One region of the Mesorhizobium sp. M1A.F.Ca.IN.020.06.1.1 genome, then DNA from elsewhere that is predicted to be linked to it. Evidence: predicted binding sites of a transcription regulator. Region 1 holds the regulator's gene; each other region holds the start of a gene.
The links. Region 1 encodes PhoB, which activates phosphate uptake and scavenging genes when phosphate is short. Its sites were predicted from a motif close to TGTCATNNANCTGTCAT; they were not measured.
Positions count from the first base shown of each region.

Region 2: EOA60_RS11835 (PhoX family phosphatase) is a predicted target of PhoB. The motif match lies at 2,387-2,403, and genes of this name have one in related genera.
Region 3: EOA60_RS08935 (ceramide glucosyltransferase) is a predicted target of PhoB. The motif match lies at 3,913-3,929, and genes of this name have one in related genera.

Region 1 is NZ_RZSR01000334.1:6-5,175, forward strand. It holds partial or broken gene EOA60_RS16190 (ROK family protein) at 1-564, shown strand, start outside; gene phoB (phosphate regulon transcriptional regulator PhoB) at 881-1,570, opposite strand; gene phoU (phosphate signaling complex protein PhoU) at 1,590-2,294, opposite strand; gene pstB (phosphate ABC transporter ATP-binding protein PstB) at 2,315-3,118, opposite strand; gene pstA (phosphate ABC transporter permease PstA) at 3,115-3,966, opposite strand; gene pstC (phosphate ABC transporter permease subunit PstC) at 3,970-4,956, opposite strand; partial or broken gene EOA60_RS16220 (substrate-binding domain-containing protein) at 5,020-5,170, opposite strand, start outside.
Region 2 is NZ_RZSR01000206.1:59-6,853, forward strand. It holds partial or broken gene EOA60_RS11830 (GNAT family N-acetyltransferase) at 1-267, shown strand, start outside; gene EOA60_RS11835 (PhoX family phosphatase) at 329-2,323, opposite strand; gene EOA60_RS11840 (hypothetical protein) at 2,673-3,011, shown strand; gene EOA60_RS11845 (phosphatase PAP2 family protein) at 3,028-3,729, shown strand; gene EOA60_RS11850 (helix-turn-helix transcriptional regulator) at 3,824-4,093, shown strand; partial or broken gene EOA60_RS11855 (STAS domain-containing protein) at 4,110-4,680, shown strand; gene EOA60_RS11860 (DMT family transporter) at 4,695-5,624, opposite strand; gene EOA60_RS38920 (hypothetical protein) at 5,731-5,886, opposite strand; gene EOA60_RS11865 (ATP/GTP-binding protein) at 5,883-6,590, opposite strand; partial or broken gene EOA60_RS11870 (helix-turn-helix transcriptional regulator) at 6,703-6,795, shown strand, end outside.
Region 3 is NZ_RZSR01000138.1:411-8,346, forward strand. It holds gene EOA60_RS08915 (aspartate aminotransferase family protein) at 98-1,297, shown strand; gene argF (ornithine carbamoyltransferase) at 1,313-2,224, shown strand; gene EOA60_RS08925 (Hsp33 family molecular chaperone) at 2,333-3,364, shown strand; gene apaG (Co2+/Mg2+ efflux protein ApaG) at 3,417-3,809, opposite strand; gene EOA60_RS08935 (ceramide glucosyltransferase) at 4,028-5,173, shown strand; gene EOA60_RS08940 (O-succinylhomoserine sulfhydrylase) at 5,215-6,405, opposite strand; SAM riboswitch at 6,462-6,539, opposite strand; gene EOA60_RS08945 (2'-deoxycytidine 5'-triphosphate deaminase) at 6,675-7,769, shown strand; partial or broken gene EOA60_RS08950 (transporter substrate-binding domain-containing protein) at 7,852-7,936, shown strand, end outside.

The sequences.
Region 1 (5,170 bases):
GGCATGGGCCTGGTGCTGAAGGGCGAGCTGTTCACCGGCACGCATTCTTCCGGCGGCGAGTTCGGCCACATGATCCATCGTCCGGGCGGCGCGCTTTGCCGTTGCGGACGCCGCGGCTGCGTCGAGGCCTATGCCGGCAACTACGCCATCTGGCGCAGCGCCATGAAGATGAGCGAGGACGCCGAGCCGGTCGATGTCGGCGACGCCGACATGCGGGCGCTCGCCGCCAAGGCGCGCGAGACGGATGGCCCAGAGCGCGAGGCCTATCGCCGGGCCGGGGAGGCGCTGGGCTTCGGCCTTGGCAGCCTGTTCGCGCTGATCGACCCGGCGCCGGTCGCCATGGTCGGCGTCAGCGCCGCCGCCTTTGACCTGATCGAGCCGGCGCTGCGCGAGGCGATCGGCCAGACCGCCGGAGGCCAGCATTCGAAGTCGATCTCCTTCGATACCGAGCCGAACGAATTGCCGCTGATCCGCGAAGGCTGCGCCGTGCGCGCGCTGACCTTCGTCGACCAGGAGATTTTCGCCCCGGGCGTGCAGGCAAGAGCGGGCAAGAACGTGGCCTGAGCAGCTTCGATAGCGATCGTTGGCTTCTGTGCGTCCTGCAGACGCCGGAGATTAGCGAAGGCCCCGCAGCTTCGTCATTCCAGGGCGGAGCAGGAGCGAAGCTCCGTCGCGGAGACCCTGGAATCCATGCCATTACCTCAATCGTCGGATGAGCGGAGCAGAATTTCTGCACCGCCGCGGCGCGTGGAAGTCGCGTGGATCGTCGGGTCTGCGCCGCGTCGCGACGCTTCGTGCTCCGCCCGTGGACGGCGAAGCACCAGCGTCTCGATAACCCGCCAGCTCAGATAGAACCCGTCAGACCTTCGGTGCCCTGGATCTAATCTTCCCTGATCGCGTAGCCCGCCCCACGGATGGTACGTATGACGTCCGGCATGCGGCCGTTGTTGACCGCCTTGCGCAGGCGGCCGACATGCACGTCCACGGTGCGCTCGTCGATATAGATCGTCTCGCCCCAGACATTGTCGAGCAGCTGGCTGCGCGAGAACACCCGGCCGGGATGCCGCATCATGAATTCAAGCAGCCTGAACTCGGTCGGGCCGAGCCGGATCTCGCTCTTCTTGCGGTAGACGCGATGCGATTCGCGGTCGAGGACGATGTCGCCGACCTTGAGCACGCTGGACAGCACCTCGGGCTTGGCGCGGCGCAGCAGCGCCTTGACCCTGGCCATGAATTCCGGCGTCGAGAACGGCTTGACCAGATAGTCGTCGGCGCCGGTCGAGAGGCCGCGCACCCGGTCGCTTTCCTCGCCGCGCGCGGTCAGCATGATGATCGGCAGGCGTTCGGTCTCGGGCCGCATCCTGAGGCGCCGGCAAAGCTCGATGCCGGACACCGCCGGCACCATCCAGTCGAGCACCAGAAGGTCGGGCACATTCTCCTGCAGGCGGATCTCGGCCTCGTCGCCGCGGGTCACCACCTCGACCTGATAGCCCTCGGATTCGAGGTTGTAGCGGAGCAGCACCCCCAGCGGTTCCTCGTCCTCCACCACCATGATGCGTGGCGCGATCATATAGCAGGCACCTTCGCTGTCAGGCCGCCGGCGCCGACATCGTCGTCTCGTCCTGCTTAGGACGATTCGCGGGCAATTGCGTGCCGGTCAGCACATAGTAGGCGTTCTCGGCGATGTTGGTGACGTGGTCGCCGATGCGCTCCAGATTCTTGGCGCAGAACAACAGATGCGTGCAAGCCGTGATGTTGCGCGGATCCTCCATCATGTAGGTCAGGAGCTCGCGGAAGACGGCGGTGTATTTGACGTCGATGCGCTCGTCGTCGTTGCGGAGCTTGGCGAGCGCCGTGGCGTCGCCGGCCGCGTATTCCTCGATCACGCCCTGCACCTGGATCAGCACCAGCTGCGCCATCGAATCGATGGAGTGCGAAAGGTCGCGCGGCGCGGCGCTGACGCCGACCGAGCCGACGCGCTTAGCGATGTTCTTGGCAAGGTCGCCGATGCGCTCGAGATCGCCGGCCATGCGGATGGCGCCAACGACGCTGCGCAGGTCGTCGGCCATCGGCTGGCGTTTGGCAATCAGCGTGATGGCGCGATCGTCGAGCTCGCGTTGGCGCGCGTCCATGATGGCATCGTCGGAGACCACGCGCTGCGCCAGCGCGTTGTCGGAATTCAGCAGAGCCTTGGTCGACGCGCCGACCATCGAGCCGGCAAGATCGCCCATGTCGCGGATAAGCTGGCTGATCTGCCTCAGATCCTCGTCGAAGGAAGCGACCGTATGGGCCATGGTTATGTCCTCGTATGAACTCAGCCGAAGCGGCCGGTGATGTAGTCCTGCGTGCGCTTCTCGCGGGGCGAGGTGAAGATCTTCTCGGTCCGGTCGAATTCGATCAGCTCGCCGAGATACATGAACGCCGTCTGCCGCGACACGCGCGCCGCCTGCTGCATGTTGTGGGTGACGATCACGATCGTGTAGTCGGCCTGCAGCTCGTCGATCAGCTCCTCGATCTTGGCGGTCGAGAGCGGATCGAGTGCCGATGCCGGCTCGTCGAGCAGGATGACCTCCGGCTTCACCGCCACGGTGCGGGCGATGCAGAGCCGCTGCTGCTGGCCGCCCGAAAGGCTCTGGCCACTGGCGTTGAGCTTGTCCCTGACCTCGTTCCACAGCGCGGCGCGCTTCAGCGCCTGTTCGACGCGATTGTCCATCTCGGCCTTGCTTATCTTCTCATACAGCCTGACGCCGAAGGCGATGTTCTCGTAGATCGACATCGGGAACGGCGTCGGCTTCTGGAACACCATGCCGATCTTGGTCCTGAGCAGGTTGAGGTCCTGCGAACGGTCGAGGATGTTCTTGCCGTCGAGCAGCACCTGGCCTTCGGCGCTCTGCTTCGGGTAGAGCTCGTAGATGCGGTTGAGCACGCGCAGCAGCGTCGACTTTCCGCAGCCCGAAGGTCCGATGAAGGCGGTGACGCTGCGCTCGGGCAGCGACAGGTTGATGTCCTTCAGCGCCTTCGACTGGCCATAGTAGAAGTTGAGGTTCTTGACTTCGATCTTGGCCTTCTCGGCGGTCGTCTCGGCTACGTTCAGGTCGGTGGACAACATCGGTTTCATCTGTCCTCTCTGCGTCCGGTAAGGCTGCGGGCGAAGATGCTCAGCCCGAGAACCGTCAGGGTGATTATCAGTGCGCCCGTCCAGGCCAGTTGCTGCCATTCCTCATAAGGGCTCAGCGCAAACTGGAAGATGGTCACCGGCAGGCTGGCCATCGGCGCGTTGAGATTGCTCGACCAGAACTGGTTGTTGAGCGCGGTGAAGAGCAGCGGCGCCGTCTCGCCCGAAATCCGGGCGATCGCCAGCAATATACCGGTGACGATGCCGGACAGTGCGGCGCGATAGGCGACCGAGCGGATCACCACCCAGCGCGGCGCGCCGATGGCGGTGCCGGCCTCGCGCAGCGCGTTGGGCACAAGGTTCAGCATATCCTCGGTGGTGCGCACGACGACGGGGATCACCAGGATCGACAGCGCCACCGCGCCGGCGATCGCCGAGAAATGACCCATCGGCCGCACCATCAGCTCGTAGACGAACAGGCCGACAATGATCGATGGCGCCGACAACAGGATGTCGTTGATGAAGCGCACCACCGTCGTGAGGCGCGAGAAGCGCCCGTACTCGGCCATATAGGTTCCGGCGAGCACGCCGATCGGCGTGCCGACGACGATGCCGATCACGGTCATCACGATGCTGCCGTAAATGGCGTTGAGCAGGCCGCCGGCGTCGCCGGGCGGCGGCGTCATTTCCGTGAACACCGAAAGCGAGACACCCGAGAGCCCCTTATAGAGAAGGGCGCCGAGGATCAGCGCCAGCCAGACGAGGCCGATGCCCGCCGCTATGGTGCAGAGCGCCATCATCACGGCGTTCTTGCGCTTCCGGCTTCGGTGGAGCGATGCGGCTGTCGACATCGGTCAGGCTCCCGTGCGGCTATCGATGCGCAACAGCATGTAGCGTGCGAGCGCGAGGATGATGAAGGTGATGATGAACAGGATCAGTCCGAGCGCCACCAGTGAGGACGTGTAAAGCTCGCCGTCGGCTTCGGTGAATTCGTTGGCGATGGTCGCCGAGATCGTCGTGCCGGGCGCAAAAAGCGAGGCGCTGATGCGGTGCGCATTGCCGATGACGAAGGTGACGGCCATCGTCTCGCCGAGCGCGCGGCCAAGACCGAGCATGACGCCGCCCATGATGCCGACCCGCGTATAGGGAATGACCACACGCCGGGTCACTTCCCAGGTCGTGCAGCCGATGCCGTAGGCCGATTCCTTCAGCACCGCTGGCACCGTGTCGAACACGTCCTTGGTGATCGAGGTGATGAAGGGCAGCACCATGATGGCGAGGATCAGCGACGACGTCAGCAGGCCGATGCCGTAGGGCGGACCGGCAAACAGGCTGGCGAGACCCGGTATGCCGTGGAAAAGATTGATGATGAATGGCTGTACCGTCGTCTGCAGGAATGGCGCGAAGACGAACAGGCCCCAGATGCCGTAAATGATCGAGGGAATGCCGGCGAGCAGCTCGACCGCGATGCCGATCGGGCGCCTGAGCGGGCGCGGGCAGAGCTCGGTCAGGAAGACGGCGATGCCGATGCCGATCGGCACGGCAATGAGGATGGCGATGGCCGAGGTGACGACGGTGCCGTAGATGGGCGCGAGCGCGCCGAAATTCTCGGTGACCGGATTCCAGGATTCAGTGGTGAGGAAGGAGAAGCCGAACTTCGACAGCGCCTCCCACGAGCCGGCGATCAGCGAGACCGCGACGCCGCCGAGAAGAAGCAGCACGAGTATAGCGGAGAGGCGCGTGACCGTTCGGAAGATCGTGTCGGTCAGGGCGAAGCGGCGCACCGTCGCTTCCCTGGTCCGTATGGCGGACGATGTCACGGCTTCGGAAACGGCTGTCATTTGCCCCTCGCATTTCGAAAGAGACAGGAGGGCGCCCGAGGCGCCCTCCTTATTCCGGAGGAATTACATGCCGGAGTAGAGCGGCTTGCCGTTGCTGTCGACGATGTCCTTGCTCCACATTTCCTCGACGCTCTTCACGACCGCGTCGGGCATCGGAACATAGTCCAGCTCGGCGGCCATGTCGTCACCCTTGGCGTAGGACCAGGCGAAGAAC
Region 2 (6,795 bases), on a different contig from region 1:
GACGGCAGGCTCGCGGCGATGGCCGGCGAGCGCATGAAGCAGCCCGGCTACTCCGAGCTCAGCGGCGTGTGCACGCATCCGGATTTCCGCGGCGGCGGCCTTGCCAGGCTGCTGTCGCTGTTCGTGGCGAACCGGATCATGGCGCGGGGCGAGGTTCCATACCTGCACGCCTATGACAGCAATGCTCCGGCCATCGGCCTCTACGAGGCTATCGGCTTCCGGTTGAGAACCACCCTGAACATGGCCGTGGTCCGAGGCGTGGAGTAATCGCAAGGTGAGGAGGGTCGCGGATCACCGCAACCCTTCCCCTGCTTAAGCGAGTCGCCAATCAGACCGCGATCTTGCCGCCGCCCTGCTTGGTGATGGCAACGACCGCCGGACGCACCGGCATGTCCGGCTTGAAGTCCGGCCACCGGGTCGATGGATCCTCGTAATAGGAGGGGCGGCCAAAAGCTTCCCAGTCCTCGCCGCCATCGCCCGGATGCTGGACGGCGACGAAGGCGGTCTGGTCGTCCGGCGCGAATAGCGGGCCGCACATCTCGGCGCCGATCGGCACGCGGAAGAACAGCTTTGAGGTCGCCCGCGCCGCGCCCTCGGTGTCGACCGCCCACAGGCCGTCGGTACGGCCGGTGGCCTTCGGGCCCTGGCCGTCGGTCGCGACCCACAGGCGGCCGGCCGAGTCGACGGCACAATTGTCCGGCATGCCGAACCAGCCATTGGCGGTGGTGGCAGTCGAGAAGGTGGCGCCGACATCGGCCACCGAAGGATCGCCGCACTTCAGCAGCACTTCCCACTTGCCCTTGGTGGCGGCGAAGTCGCCGCCGTCCTCGACGATCTCGATGATGTGGCCGAAGGCGTTCGCCGCGCGCGGATTGGCGGCGTCGACCTGGTCGGCCTTGCGCTTAAAATTGTTGGTCAGCATGACATAGACCTTGCCGTTGCCGGCATTGGGCTGAATGTCTTCCGGCCGATCCATCTTGGTGGCGCCGAGCAGGTCGGCGGCGCGACGCGTCTCGATCAGAACGTCGGCCTGGCTGGCGAAACCGTTTTCCGCCGTCAGCGGACCTTCGCCGAACACGATCGGCATCCATTCGACCGAGCCGTCCTCGGCGAATTTGGCAACATGCAGCGTGCCCTCGTCGAGCAGGTTCATGTTGGCGGCGCGGTCGTTCGGATTGAACGTACCTTTGGTGACGAATTTGTAGACATAGTCGAAGCGTTCGTCGTCGCCGAGATAGAAGGCGACGCGGCCATCCTTGGTGACGATCGATTCGGCGCCCTCATGCTTGAAGCGACCCATGGCGGTTCGCTTCCTCGGCACCGAATTCGGGTCGTTGACGTCGACCTCGACGACCCAGCCGAAGCGGTTGGGCTCGTTCGGTTCCTTCGCGAGGTTGAAGCGATCGTAATGCGCGCCCCATTCATAGGCGCCCTCCGGAATGCCGAGGCGCTTGTAGTTGGCGGCCTCCTTGTGGCCTTCCGGCAACTCGCCCGAGAAATAGCCGTGGATGTTCTCCTCGGCCATCACATAGGTGCCCCAGGGCGTGACGCCGCCGGCACAGTTGTTGAGGGTGCCGAAGACCTTGGTGCCAGACGGGTCGGCATTGGTCTTGACGCGATCATGGCCGGCTACCGGACCGGACAGCGCCATTTCGGTGGTGGACATGATGCGGCGGTTGAGCTTGCCGTCACGCACCACCTGCCATTTGCCGCCCTCCTTGCGGATCTCGACGATGCTGCCGCCGTGCGCCGCCATTTCGACATCGACCTGCTCCTTGCTGAGCGGCGCCACCTCGGCGGCCTTCTTGCCGTCCTTGTCGACGATCTTGACGATGCCGGGGAACATCAGATGCGGGTTGGTGTATTCGTGGTTGACGACCAGCAGGCCATGCTCGTCCGAGCCCTCGATCGGGATATAACCGATATAGTCGTTGTTGTAGCCGAACTGTCTTGCCTGGGCTCCGGCCGTTTGTTTTGCCGGGTCGAATTCCGGCGAATCGGTAAAGAGCGGGTCGCCCCAGCGCAAGAGCACGTCGGCATCGTAGCCCGGCGCGACGTGGTGCTTGTCGTCGATGCCGGCCTCGAGCTCGTCGAATTTGAAGGCCGAGACCTCGGCGGCGCGCGCCTCGTCTGCCGCGACGAGCGCCAGCGGGCTCACGGTGGCGGCGATGGCCGAGACAGCCAGCGAACCCCTGAGGAAGTCGCGGCGCGAGAAGCGCGCGGCGATGATCTCGCCCATCGTACGGTTGTCGGTAGGATTGACGGGCGGGCCGTCATTCTCCTCAAGCTGGCTGGTACGGAAGCGAATCTCAGGTTGGGTCATGGGCTGTCCTCTGGCTCTTGAGGTGGCTGGAACGTGTAACCGGTCGAACCCTATAGGCGCCCGATCACATTTTCGTGACATCAGCCCCATTGAGCAATGCCAATTTGCCGGCTGATGACTGTTCGCCCACGCATTGGCGCCACACGAGGCCCACAACACACGGCGAGCAGACTCCCGAGCGCGCTCGGCGCAAGGACGCCAACCATGGCTGCGGGGCTTGCCTTGCGAGATTCCGCCTTCGATCCCGTCGCAGCGTAGCTTGCCCGACGCCATCAGCTTGACGGCTTCGCGCGCTTCGGAAACAAAAGCGGCGAGCGGCGCGGCGAAGGCCGCTTCGGGAGGGATGAACGTGAGTCTCTGGGGACTGGCGCAGCTTGGCGTTTCGACTGTGATTTTCCTCCTGGCCGCGATGGCGGCCAAACAATGGGGATTGGCGCCGAGTCTCGGCAAGATCGTGCTGACGCTGGCGCTCTATTCCGCCGGCAATCTGATCATGCTCAGGCTGATCCGCGAATTCGGCATGTCGGTGTCGTTCAGCCTGTCGGCAGTGATCCAGCTGGTCTCAGTCAATGTCGTCGCGCTGGTCTTCTTTGGAGAGCGCCTCAACACTTTCCAAGCGACAGGCGTCGTGCTGGCGATCGCGGCCGTCGCGCTGATCACGCTCGGACCCTATATGCAGCGGCTGTAATTGGAGCAGGCCCGGCATGAAATCGACCGCCAAGGCGCTGCTCAACAGAATAGAATTCCCGGTGCTTGCGGCCGGGCTGGCCATCGCCTGCGGGCTATGGGGCCTGGTGGAACTCATGGGCGTGGCGCGCGCCACGACTCCGCATGCGTTGGACACGGAAATCCTGCTCGCCTTCCGCCATGCCGGGCAGCCGGACAGCCCGATCGGTCCGCTTTGGCTGCAAGGCGCGGTGCGCGATATCACCGCGCTCGGCAGCACCAGCGTGCTGGTGCTGATCACGACTGCGGTGATCGTCTATTTTCTGCTGATGCGCCGACCGGCGACCGCACTGTTCGTGTTCGTTTCGGTGGCGGGCGGCCAGGCGGCGTCCAGCCTGCTCAAGTTCGAGGTCGACCGGCCCCGCCCCGATCTCGTCTCGCATCTCGTCAACGAGACCTCGCTCTCCTTTCCGAGCGGCCATGCGATGCTGTCGGCGGTGACCTATCTCACGCTGGGCTCGCTCGCCGCGCGTTTCCTACCGAACCGCAGGACGAAGATCTTCGTGCTCGGCCTCGCCGTGCTCACCACGGTGCTGGTCGGAACCAGCCGCGTCTATCTCGGCGTGCATTGGCCGTCCGACGTGCTTGCCGGCTGGTGCGCCGGCTTTGCCTGGGCCATGTTGTGCTGGCTTGCAGCGCGCCTGCTGCAGCGGCGCAAAGTGGTGGCGGACAGCGAATGAGTACTCATGTTTCAACTGTTTGTTAGGATGCTTGAAACATCATGATCTTTGGATTATCCATTGATACTGCAGACTCAGACAGGGGTTCTGGCCGATGATCACTGCCGCGCAGATGCGCGCCGCGAGGGCGTTGGCCGGTATCGACCAGAAAACGCTCGCCGAGCGCGCCGGGGTTTCGCTTCCGACCATCCAACGCATGGAAGCGAGTGAAGGTGTCGTCAGAGGCGTGGTCGATACGCTGATGAAGGTCATCCAGGCACTCGACGAGGCCGGGGTGGAGCTGATCGGCGAGAACCAGGCCAGCGAGCGCGGCGGCAGGGGCGTGCGTCTCAAGCCTGCCACGCCGCAGAACTCCCAAGGCTGAGCCGCACAAGAAGTCGCGACGGGCTTTCCTCACGCTCCTCAGAGCCTCGCGTGGCGACGCGCTGGTGCTGATGGCGACGTTCCTGATCGTCATCCTGCGCGATCTGACGGAAGGCATCGTCGTCGGGCTTCGCGCTCGGGTCGATCCTGTTCATCGATCGCATGGCCAAGTCCATCGCAGTCGAGGCCGATCTGCCGCTGGTGCCGGAGGACGTCGCCGATCGCGCCGCCACTTATGATTCAAGCCAGGCGGCAGACGCCGATACCGTCATCTATCGAATCTCCGGGGCCTTCTTCTTCGGTGCCGCCTTGACCGTCGGCGCCGTGCTCGACCGAATCGCAGACCAGCGCAAGAATTTCATCCTCGATTGCTCGGCGGTGCCGTTCCTCGACTCGACGGCGGCAAACGTCATCGGGGGTGCCGCGCACAAGGCCGGACGCGCCGGCGTGCGCTTGATCATCGCGGGCGCCGCGCCGCAGACACGGCGCATGCTGGTCAACCACGGCCTCAAGCAGCCGCTGGTCACCTATGCCGCCTCGATTCGCGACGCGCGGGCGCAGCTGAAAGGACAATCGCAGTCCGCGTAGAGCGACATGTTCTCTCAAACTGCCGCTTCGATCGGCTCCGCAAGTTTCGGGTTGGCGCGCGCCGCGATCAGGCAGCCGGCGACGATCAGGCAAGCCCCGGTCAGCGTGGTCCAGGCCACCTCCTCGCCGAAGAAGAACCAGCCGAGCGCGATCGCCCAGATGAAGGCCGAGTATTCCGTCGGGATGAGATATTGCGCTTCGGCGCGAGCGTAGGCCCAACTCATCAAGAATTGGCCGGCAAGCGACAGCATCGCCACCCCGACCAGGTGAAGCCACAGGTCACTCGGCAGCGCGACGGCGAGCCACGGCGCGGCGAGACCAAGGATGACCGCGATGCAGAGGTTCTGGAACAGCATGATCTCGACCGGCTTGGCCAACAGCGCCTGCCGCCGCGCGAGGATCAGATTGTAGCCATAGAACACAGTCGATACGAGCACCGCGGCCGTGCCCAGGAGCGCATCCTGCGAGTGGCCGGCCTGCCCGAACTGGCCGGCCAGAATGATCGCGACGCCGGCGATGCCGGCCAGCGACGCCCACACCGCCTGGCGCCGGATTCTCTCGCCCAGCAACAAGGCTGCGAGAAAAAGCGCAAACAGGGGCGCGACAAAGCTGAGCCCGATCGCCTCGGCGAGCGGCAATCTGGCGAGACCCCAAAAGAACGAAACCAGGACGATGCCGACGACCGCGGCGCGTAGCGCATGCAGCCCCAGCACCGGAAGAGCCGGCTTCGAGCGCGGCCCCGCCGACCAGGCGGCGCCCGCGATCAAGGTCGAGACTAGGCTGCGCCACAGCACGGTGTTGTACACACCGACCGCGATGACCAGGGACTTCATCGCCGCGTCCATCCCGGACAAAAGGAAGATCGCCAGTGCGCATACGAGCACCGGGATCATTGGCGACACGGCGGCGCCGGTCAGGCTGGATGTCTTCACGGCTTGGCCCATGTGACGGTTGCTGCCGGATATCCCGGAGCGAGCGGCTGAACCAGATGGCAGCCCCGTCGATATGGCGGTCCAGCCCCGATCGACCTCGTTCCCGCCGCAATCGTCCTCAGTCGAGCTTCAGCGCCGCGACCGCGCCTTCGTTCATCAGCGGAACATAGATGGTCGAGTTGCCGTCGGTGCCGATATCGGCGCTGCCCGGCTTGAAAGTGGCGATCGCTTCCGGCGCGCCGCCGCCCTTGTAGCGATAGAGCGTGCCGGTCATGTAGGCGGTGGCATAGATCGTGTCGCCGATGGCGATGACGCCGTCGAGGTCGGCAAATTTTGCGCGCCCGGCAGCGGCGTCACCTTCTTTCTGGCGACGTCGACGGCCAGCAGGCCGCCCGGCGCCGCCGTGCTGAAATCGGGCTTGATGCCCTTGCCCCAGGACGCGACGATCAGCCGGTCGCCATCGGCGAAGACGCCATTGGGCGAGGCGAGCAGCGCATCCTTGATGAACAGCTCCGGTTTGTCGCCGTCGATACGGTAGATCGTGTCGGCGAGCATATCCGTGACATAGACCTTGCCCGAGGCATCGGCGGTCATGTCGTTCAGGAAGACGGCGCCGGGCACATCGATGGTAGAGACCAGCTTGCCGCTGGCGAGGTCGACGACGCGCACCTTGGTGATGTCGGCGGCGTAGAGCTTGCCGCCGGCAATCGCCATGCCCTTGGGCGCGTCCATGCCGTCCACCCAATGGCGGCTGATGACCTTGCCGTCCAGCGACAGCAGCGACAAATAGCCGTTGCCATCAGCTTCGCCCGGATTGCCGACGATGTTGGAGACGACGATGCGCTTGTTGGCGGCATCGACCAGCGCCGATTCCGGCTGCTCGAAGCCGCCGGCGCGCCAGATCTCGCCGGCCTCGGCGGTGGCAGCCGTTGCGATGCCGGCGATGGCGAGAAAGGTCGAAGCGATGAGGTTTTTCATGATGCTCTCCTGTGTTGACGGCCAAGAGCTAGGTTTTTCGATACTTTTCCGGAAGCCAGTTCGAGCGTAGTATCGAGGAGCGATACGAATTCGCGCAAACGAGGTGCATTCCATGAACGGGCCGATCTTCGAGGCGCTGAAACGGACATTGAAGGCCAAGGGCCTGACCTACCGGGCGCTGGCCGAGCGCATGGGCGTTTCCGAG
Region 3 (7,936 bases), on a different contig from region 1:
CGACCTTTTCGTTGACTTCATGGCCGAAAAACATGATAAGCCGCAAAGGCCGCCGCATTGGCGGCTTTTTTGATTTCCGGTTCCGGAGACGCATATAATGAGCGGTTCGGCGCTTTACGAGACTTTTGCTCGCGCACCCCTGGCCTTCGACCGCGGGGAGGGGACCTGGCTGGTCACCGACAAGGGCGAGCGATATCTCGACTTCGCCGGCGGCATCGCCGTGAACTCGCTGGGCCACAGCCATCCGCATCTGGTCGCGGCGCTCACCGGGCAGGCGGCCAAGCTGTGGCACGTCTCCAATCTCTACGAGATCCCGGAGCAGCGCCGGCTGGGCGAAAGGCTGGTCGATGCAACCTTCGCCGACAAGGTGTTCTTCACCAATTCGGGCGCCGAGGCTCTGGAATGCGCCATCAAGTCGGCCAGGCGCTATCAGTTCGTCAAAGGCCATCCGGAGCGTTTCCGCATCATCACTTTCGAGGGCGCCTTCCACGGCCGCACGCTGGCGACGATCGCCGCCGGCGGTCAGTACAAATATCTCGAGGGTTTCGGTCCGAAGGTCGAGGGCTTCGACCAGGTCGCGTTCGACGATATCGATGCCGCCGAGAAGGCGATCACACCGGAAACCGCGGCTATCCTGATCGAACCGGTGCAGGGCGAGGGCGGCATCCGCCCGGTGCCGACGCAGTCGTTGAAGCGGATTCGGCAACTCTGTGACCGGCATGGCCTGCTTCTGATCTTCGACGAGGTCCAGTGCGGCATCGGGCGCACCGGCAAGCTGTTCGCGCATGAGTGGGCGGGCGTCACGCCTGACCTGATGGCGATCGCCAAGGGCATCGGCGGCGGTTTTCCGATGGGTGCCTGCCTCGCAACCGACGACGCGGCGGCTGGCATGACGGCCGGCGTGCACGGCACCACTTTCGGCGGCAATCCGCTGGCGATGGCGGTGGGCAACGCCGTGCTCGACGTCGTGCTGGCCGACGGCTTCCTCGAGGACGTTCAGCGCAAGGCATTGCTGCTGAAGCAAGGACTGGCGGCGGTCGCCGACGAATTTCCCGAGGTCATCGAAGGCATCCGGGGAAGCGGGCTGATGCTAGGGCTGAAATGCGCCATGCCCAACGCCAAGGTTAACATGGCGCTGCGCGACCAGCACTTGCTTGCGGTGCCGGCGGGCGACAACGTCATCCGGCTTTTGCCGCCGCTCACCGTCACCGACGAGGAGATCGGGGAGGCGCTGAAACGCATTCGGTCGGGCGCCAAGGGCCTGACCGACGCGATTACGGCCGAAGCCGCGAAGTAGTTCTGGAATCTGCCGATGAGCGTTCGTCACTTCACCGACCTGTCCGCCGTTTCCGCAGGCGATCTGCGCGTCATGCTGGACGATGCGATGGCGCGAAAGACCAGGCTCAAGGCCGGCGAGCGTTCGAAGCCGCTCGAGGGCAAGGTGCTGGCGATGATCTTCGACAAGCCTTCGACGCGCACGCGCGTTTCCTTCGACGTCGGCATGCGCCAACTCGGCGGCGAGACCATCATGCTGACCGGCACCGAGATGCAGCTCGGCCGTTCTGAAACCATCGCCGACACCGCCAAGGTGCTGTCGCGCTATGTCGATGCCATCATGATCCGCACCACCTCGCATGACCGGTTGCTGGAACTCACCGAAAACGCGACCGTGCCGGTGATCAATGGGCTGACCGACGATACCCATCCCTGCCAGCTGATGGCCGACATCATGACCTATGAGGAGCATCGCGGTCCGGTGGCCGGCAAGACCTTCGCCTGGACAGGTGACGGCAACAATGTGCTGCACTCGCTTCTAGAAGCCTCGGCGCGGTTCCGCTTCAACCTCAATGTCGCCGTGCCGGAGGGCAGCGAGCCGTTCGAGAAATATGTCGACTGGGCGAAGGCCAATGGCGGCAAGGTGAGGTTTGCCGGCTCGGCCGAAGAGGCCGTCGACCAGGCTGATTGCGTCGTCACCGACAGCTGGGTGTCGATGGGCCAGGAGCATCGCGCCCGCGGCCATAACGTCTTCCTGCCCTACCAGGTCAACGCCGCGCTGATGGCGAGGGCGAAGTCCGACGCGCTTTTCATGCACTGCCTGCCTGCGCATCGCGGCGAGGAGGTCACCGACGAGGTGATCGACGGACCGCATTCGGTGGTCTTCGACGAGGCCGAGAACCGGCTGCACGCCCAGAAGGCGGTGCTGGCCTGGTGCCTGGGCGCTTGACCGGGGTCGACTTGATCCGCGCCAACTTGATCCCGGGATGTGTGATGCCTATTTGCGGGCCATCACTGAAATCGAACGCGCTTCGACCCATGCCGCCTGGAAAGCGGGATGGATGCGCCCCGGAGTTTTGTCATGCTGGAAACGCTTTCCTTGGCTGAGCATCAACCCAAACTCGGCGAATTCGGCTTCGCAGGCGACGACCATGTCGTGCCTTACGAAGTAGCGCCCCTGGATGTGCGCGGCCGCACGGTGCAGCTCGGGCCGATGCTCGACGCCATTCTCAGCCGCCACGATTATCCCGAGCCGGTCGCGCGCCTGCTGGCGGAGGCCTGCGTGCTCACCGTACTGCTCGGCACGTCGCTGAAATTCGAGGGCAAGTTCATCCTGCAAACCCGCACGGACGGACCGGTCGACATGCTGGTGGCGGACTTTACCACGCCGCATTCGTTGCGCGCCTATGCGCGCTTCGACGCCGACCGGCTGCAGGCGCTGATTGCCTCGGGCGAGATCTCGCAGGAGAAGCTGCTCGGCACCGGCGTCCTGGCCCTGACCATCGATCAGGGCGCGCACACGCAGCGCTATCAGGGCATCGTCCAACTCGACGGCACATCGCTGGAAGAAGCCGCGCGGACCTATTTCCGCCAGTCGGAGCAGATCCCGACCGATCTGAGGATGTCGGTTGCGAAGCTGGTGACCCCGGGCCCGGGCGGGGCCCGCGAGCAATGGCGCGCCGGCGGTATCCTGGCGCAGTTCCTGCCGCAGGCGCCCGAACGCATGCGCGTGCCCGACATTTCGGGCGGGGATGGCGATCCACGAGACGTGACGCACGAACCGGCCGACAATTCCTGGCGGGAACTCTTGGCGCTGCTCGGCACCATCGAGCCGACCGAGCTCATCGATCCGACGGTGGGTGCCGAGCGGCTGCTCTACCGGCTGTTCCACGAGCACGGCGTGCGCGTCTTCCGCGGTGTGCCGGTCGCCGATCAGTGCTCCTGCTCGCGCGACAAAATCCGAGGCATTCTCGAAGGCTTCTCGGCCGAGGAGATAAAGGACTCGACCGAGGACGGCGGTATCCATGTCGCTTGCGAGTTCTGCTCGACGCAGTACGACTTCGATCCGGCGGAGTTTGCGGCGGAGTGAGAAAGCTCCGGCTCCTCGCCCCCGCTTTGCGGAGGCGGGGAACTCGAGTTCTTTAATTCACCGTCCTTTTCGTCCCCGGCATATCGAGCGAGAAAGCCGGAATGGCGACGTCGAACGTTTCGCCGCGGCCGTTGCGCATCGTGTAGCGGCCGACCATGATGCCGGATGGCGTCGAGAGCGGGCATCCCGACGTGTACTGATAGCTGTCGCCGGGGTTGAGCTCCGGCTGGTCGCCGACCACGCCCTCGCCGCGCACTTCTTCGACTCGGCCACGCCCGTCGGTGATGTGCCAGTAGCGCGACAGAAGCTGCACGAACTCGTCCGACCGGTTGTCGATCGTCACCTGGTAGCCCCAGACATAGCGGTTTTCGGACGGATCGGAACGGTCCTCCAGATAAAACGGCCTGACCTGCACTTCGATGTTGCGCGTCACGGCGCGATACATGAGCCACTCCGGTGCCGCAGGGAACATTTTACCGCGCTTCGCGGTTCTACCTCCGCGGCGTCGCCAGCCTGCCGGCTTTTCCACCGCAAGTGCCGACAAACAATGTCATTTAAGTGACACATGACAATGTTGGTGTGCACAAACCGTGCGGGCGACTCGGGCGCTTTGTCGAGTGATGAAACGGCCTCGGGCGGCCTTTCCGGAGTGACCAGATCTCGATGGAACTGACCCTCGCAGCCGCCTTTGCCTCCTCGGCCCTTCTTTTTTCCAACCTTGCCAGCATCCTGCTCGCGTCGTCGCGGCTGAAGGCTCGTTGCGCCATTCCCGCGCCCTCCGGCGGCCTGTCGCCTGTCTCGATCGTCGTGCCGTCGCGCGGTGTGGAGCCGTTCACGCAGGAGACGCTCGACCGCGCCTTCTCGCTCGATTGGCCGCGCTACGAACTGATCTTCTGCGTCGCGCACGCCGAAGATCCCGTGGTCAAGCTGATCAACGCCGCCATCGCGAGATTTCCGAATGTTCCGGCGCGGCTCCTCGTCGGCGATGACAGGATCAGCGCCAATCCCAAGCTAAACAACTGCATCAAGGGCTGGCAGGCGGCGCGGCACGACTGGGTGATCCTCGCCGATTCCAACGTGCTGATGCCCAAGGACTATGTCCAGCATCTGATGGCGGCCTGGGGGCCGGACACCGGCCTCGTCTGCTCGACGCCGATCGGCTCGCGTCCGAACGGTTTCTGGGCCGAGGTCGAATGCGCCTTCCTCAACACGCTGCAGGCGCGTTGGCAATATGCCGGCGAAGCGCTCGGCCTTGGCTTCGCGCAGGGCAAGAGCATGCTGTGGAACAAGCCGATGCTGGATGCAAATGGCGGCATCCAGGCTTTGGCCGCCGAGATCGCCGAGGACGCGGCGGCGACCAAGCTGGTCAACAGCCTTGGCCTTCGGGTCAATCTCGTGGCCGCGCCCTTCGAGCAGTCGCTCGGCCAGCGCACGCTCGCCGAAATCTGGTCGCGCCAGGCGCGCTGGGCGCGGCTGCGCCGCGTCACCTTCCCATTGTTCTTCGCGCCCGAAATCCTGACCGGTGTGGTCGTGCCGCTGCTTCTGGCGCTGATCGCGGCGGCAAGCGCCGGTGTCAGCCTGCCCACGACCGCGCTCTGCGTGCTGGCGATCGCCTATGTGCCCGAATGCATGCTCGCCTGGTCCAAGGGCTGGCATCTGTCGCCGCGCAGCGTCACCGCGATGATCGTGCGCGACGCGATGCTTCCCGCCATCTGGGCGCGCGGCTGGCTTGGCGGGGCCGTCGAATGGCGTGGCAACGCAATGACCATCCGCAACAGCGGGATGACTGAACTCGAAGAGATTGCTTGAGCCGGCTGCGGCTCAAGCGCCCTCTTTGCCGCCGTGGCGGTTCATTCCTTCGCCGCCTTCAGCGCCTGTTCGATGTCGGCGAGCAGGTCGTCGGTATCCTCCAGCCCGACGGAGAGCCTGAGCGTGCCTGGTCCGATGCCGAGCTCGGCGCGGGCCTCGTCAGTGAGGTTTTTGTGCGTCGTCGTCGCCGGATGCGTGATCAGGCTCTTTGCGTCGCCGAGGTTGTTCGAGATCAGCACGATGTCGAGCGCGTTCTGCAAGGCGAAGGCCGCCTGCTTGCCGCCCTTGACGTCGAGGCAGATCAGCGTCGAGCCGCCCGACATCTGCTTCCTGACGATATCCGCCTGGGGATGGTCGGCCCGGCCCGGATAGATGACGCGGGCGATCTCCGGCCGGCCAGCCAGGAAGTCCGCGATCTTGCCGGCGCTTTCGGTCTGGTGGCGCACGCGCAGCGGGAGCGTCTCGAGGCCTTTCAGCAGCGTCCATGCGTTGAATGGGGACAGGCTCGGGCCGGTGTGCCGGAAATAATCGTGCAGGTTCTCGTCGATCCACTTCTTGTCCGACAGGATGACGCCGCCGAGGCAGCGGCCTTGTCCGTCGATGTGCTTGGTCGCCGAGTAGACCACGATATGGGCGCCGAGCTGCAGCGGCTTCTGCTGCAGCGGCGTGGCAAAGACGTTGTCGACGATCACGCGTGCGCCGATCGAATTTGCTAAAGCGGCGACAGCGGCGATATCGACCACTTCCAACGTCGGGTTGGTCGGACTTTCCAGGAAGAACAGCTTGGTGTTCGGCCTGACCGCTTTTTCCCAATTGGCAATGTCGGTGCCGTCGATCAGCGTTGCCTCGATGCCATAGCGCGGCGCCAGCGTCTCGACTACCCAGCGGCAGGAACCGAACAGGGCTCGCGCCGCAACGATGTGATCGCCGGCCTTGACGCTGCAGAGCAGGGCGGCGGACACGGCGGCCATGCCGGAAGCGGTTGCACGTGCGTCTTCCGCGCCTTCCAGCGCGCACATGCGCTTCTCGAACATATCGACGGTCGGGTTGGCGTAGCGCGAATAGATGAAGCCGGGTTCCTCGCCCTTGAAGCGGGCCTCCGCTGCCTGGGCCGTCTCGTAGACATAGCCCTGGGTGAGATACATCGCCTCGGCGGTCTCGCCGAAGCCGGAACGCAGCGTCCCGCCATGCACGAGTGCCGTCTGAGGTTTCCAGTTACGCGTCTTGGTCATCGCCCTGCTTCCAAACACAAAAAAACCGGCCGCGACGTCGCAACCGGTCCATACGGCCTTGCGGCCCGACGGTCCTTTAGCGACTTGTTTAACGTGGCTGCAAGCCGACCGGCCAAATCACCACGGGATAACGACCCTTTAGACCTCGCCCGCGCTTGCGTCAATTGCCGGCTTGATTAAGAGGGTTGTACCAGGCAGCCTCCGCAAAAGTGTCCCGCGGTTTTGCGACAGGAAACTGCGACGACAATGACTTCGCCCGGAGCCAGACATTGCGGCAGACAGGCATTCTTCCGGATCAGGACATCGCGGCGCTCTTCCAGTCGGGCGCGCTGAAGTCGCCGCGCGCGCTCGACACCAACCAGATCCAGCCGGCCAGCCTCGATCTCAGACTTAGCGACAAGGCCTTTCGCGTGCGGGCTTCCTTTCTGCCCGGTCCCGATCATCTGGTGGCCGACAAGCTGGACCGGCTGAAGCTGCATGAGATCAACCTTGCCGAGGGCGCGGTGCTGGAGACGGGCTGCGTCTACATCGTGCCGCTGCAGGAAAGCCTGGCGCTGCCGGCGGAAGTCTCGGCTTCGGCCAACCCGAAGAGCTCGACCGGACGGCTCGACATTTTCACGCGTGTCATGACCGACCGCGGCCATGAGTTCGATAAGATCGCCGCCGGCTATCATGGCCCGCTCTATCTCGAGGTCAGCCCGCGCACCTTCCCGATCGTCGTGCGCGCCGGCTCGCGCCTGTCGCAGATCCGCTTCCGCACCGGCAATGCCGTGCTGTCGGAGAATGAGTTGCGTGACCTCCATCACGCCGAGATGCTGGTTGCGACCGAGCCGCCCAACATCTCCGGCGGCGGCATTGCGCTCTCTATCGATCTCGACGGCGACAAGGACGGCCTGGTCGGCTATCGCGGCAAGCACCACACCGGCCTCGTCGACGTCGACAAGCGCGCCGCTCAGGATGTGGTCGACTTCTGGGAACCGCTCTACAAGAGCGGGGCCGGCGAGCTCGTGCTCGACCCGGACGAGTTCTACATCCTGGTCTCTCGCGAAGCCGTGCACGTGCCGCCGCTCTATGCCGCCGAGATGACGCCTTTCGATCCGCTGGTCGGCGAGTTCCGCGTCCACTATGCCGGCTTTTTCGACCCGGGCTTCGGCCATTCCGCCGCCGGCGGCAGCGGCAGCCGCGCGGTGCTTGAAGTGCGCAGCCACGAGGTGCCGTTCATCCTCGACCACGGCCAGATCGTAGGCCGCCTCGTCTACGAGCATATGCTGAAGCGGCCGCAGGCGCTCTATGGCAGCGAGCTGGGTTCCAACTATCAGGCGCAGGGGCTGAAGCTCTCCAAGCATTTTCGCGCCGCGCGCTGATCGCCAGGCTGTGCTTGCCCGGCCTCGCGCGCCGTGCTTGGCTGCGTCTGAGCATGTAGCACCTGAACCCAAGGGGATGAAAATGCAGATATCCAGATGGATCCTGTCGGCTGCGGCCGCCGCCATGCTGGCGCTCGGCGTCGGTTCGGTAGACGCGGCCGAAAAGA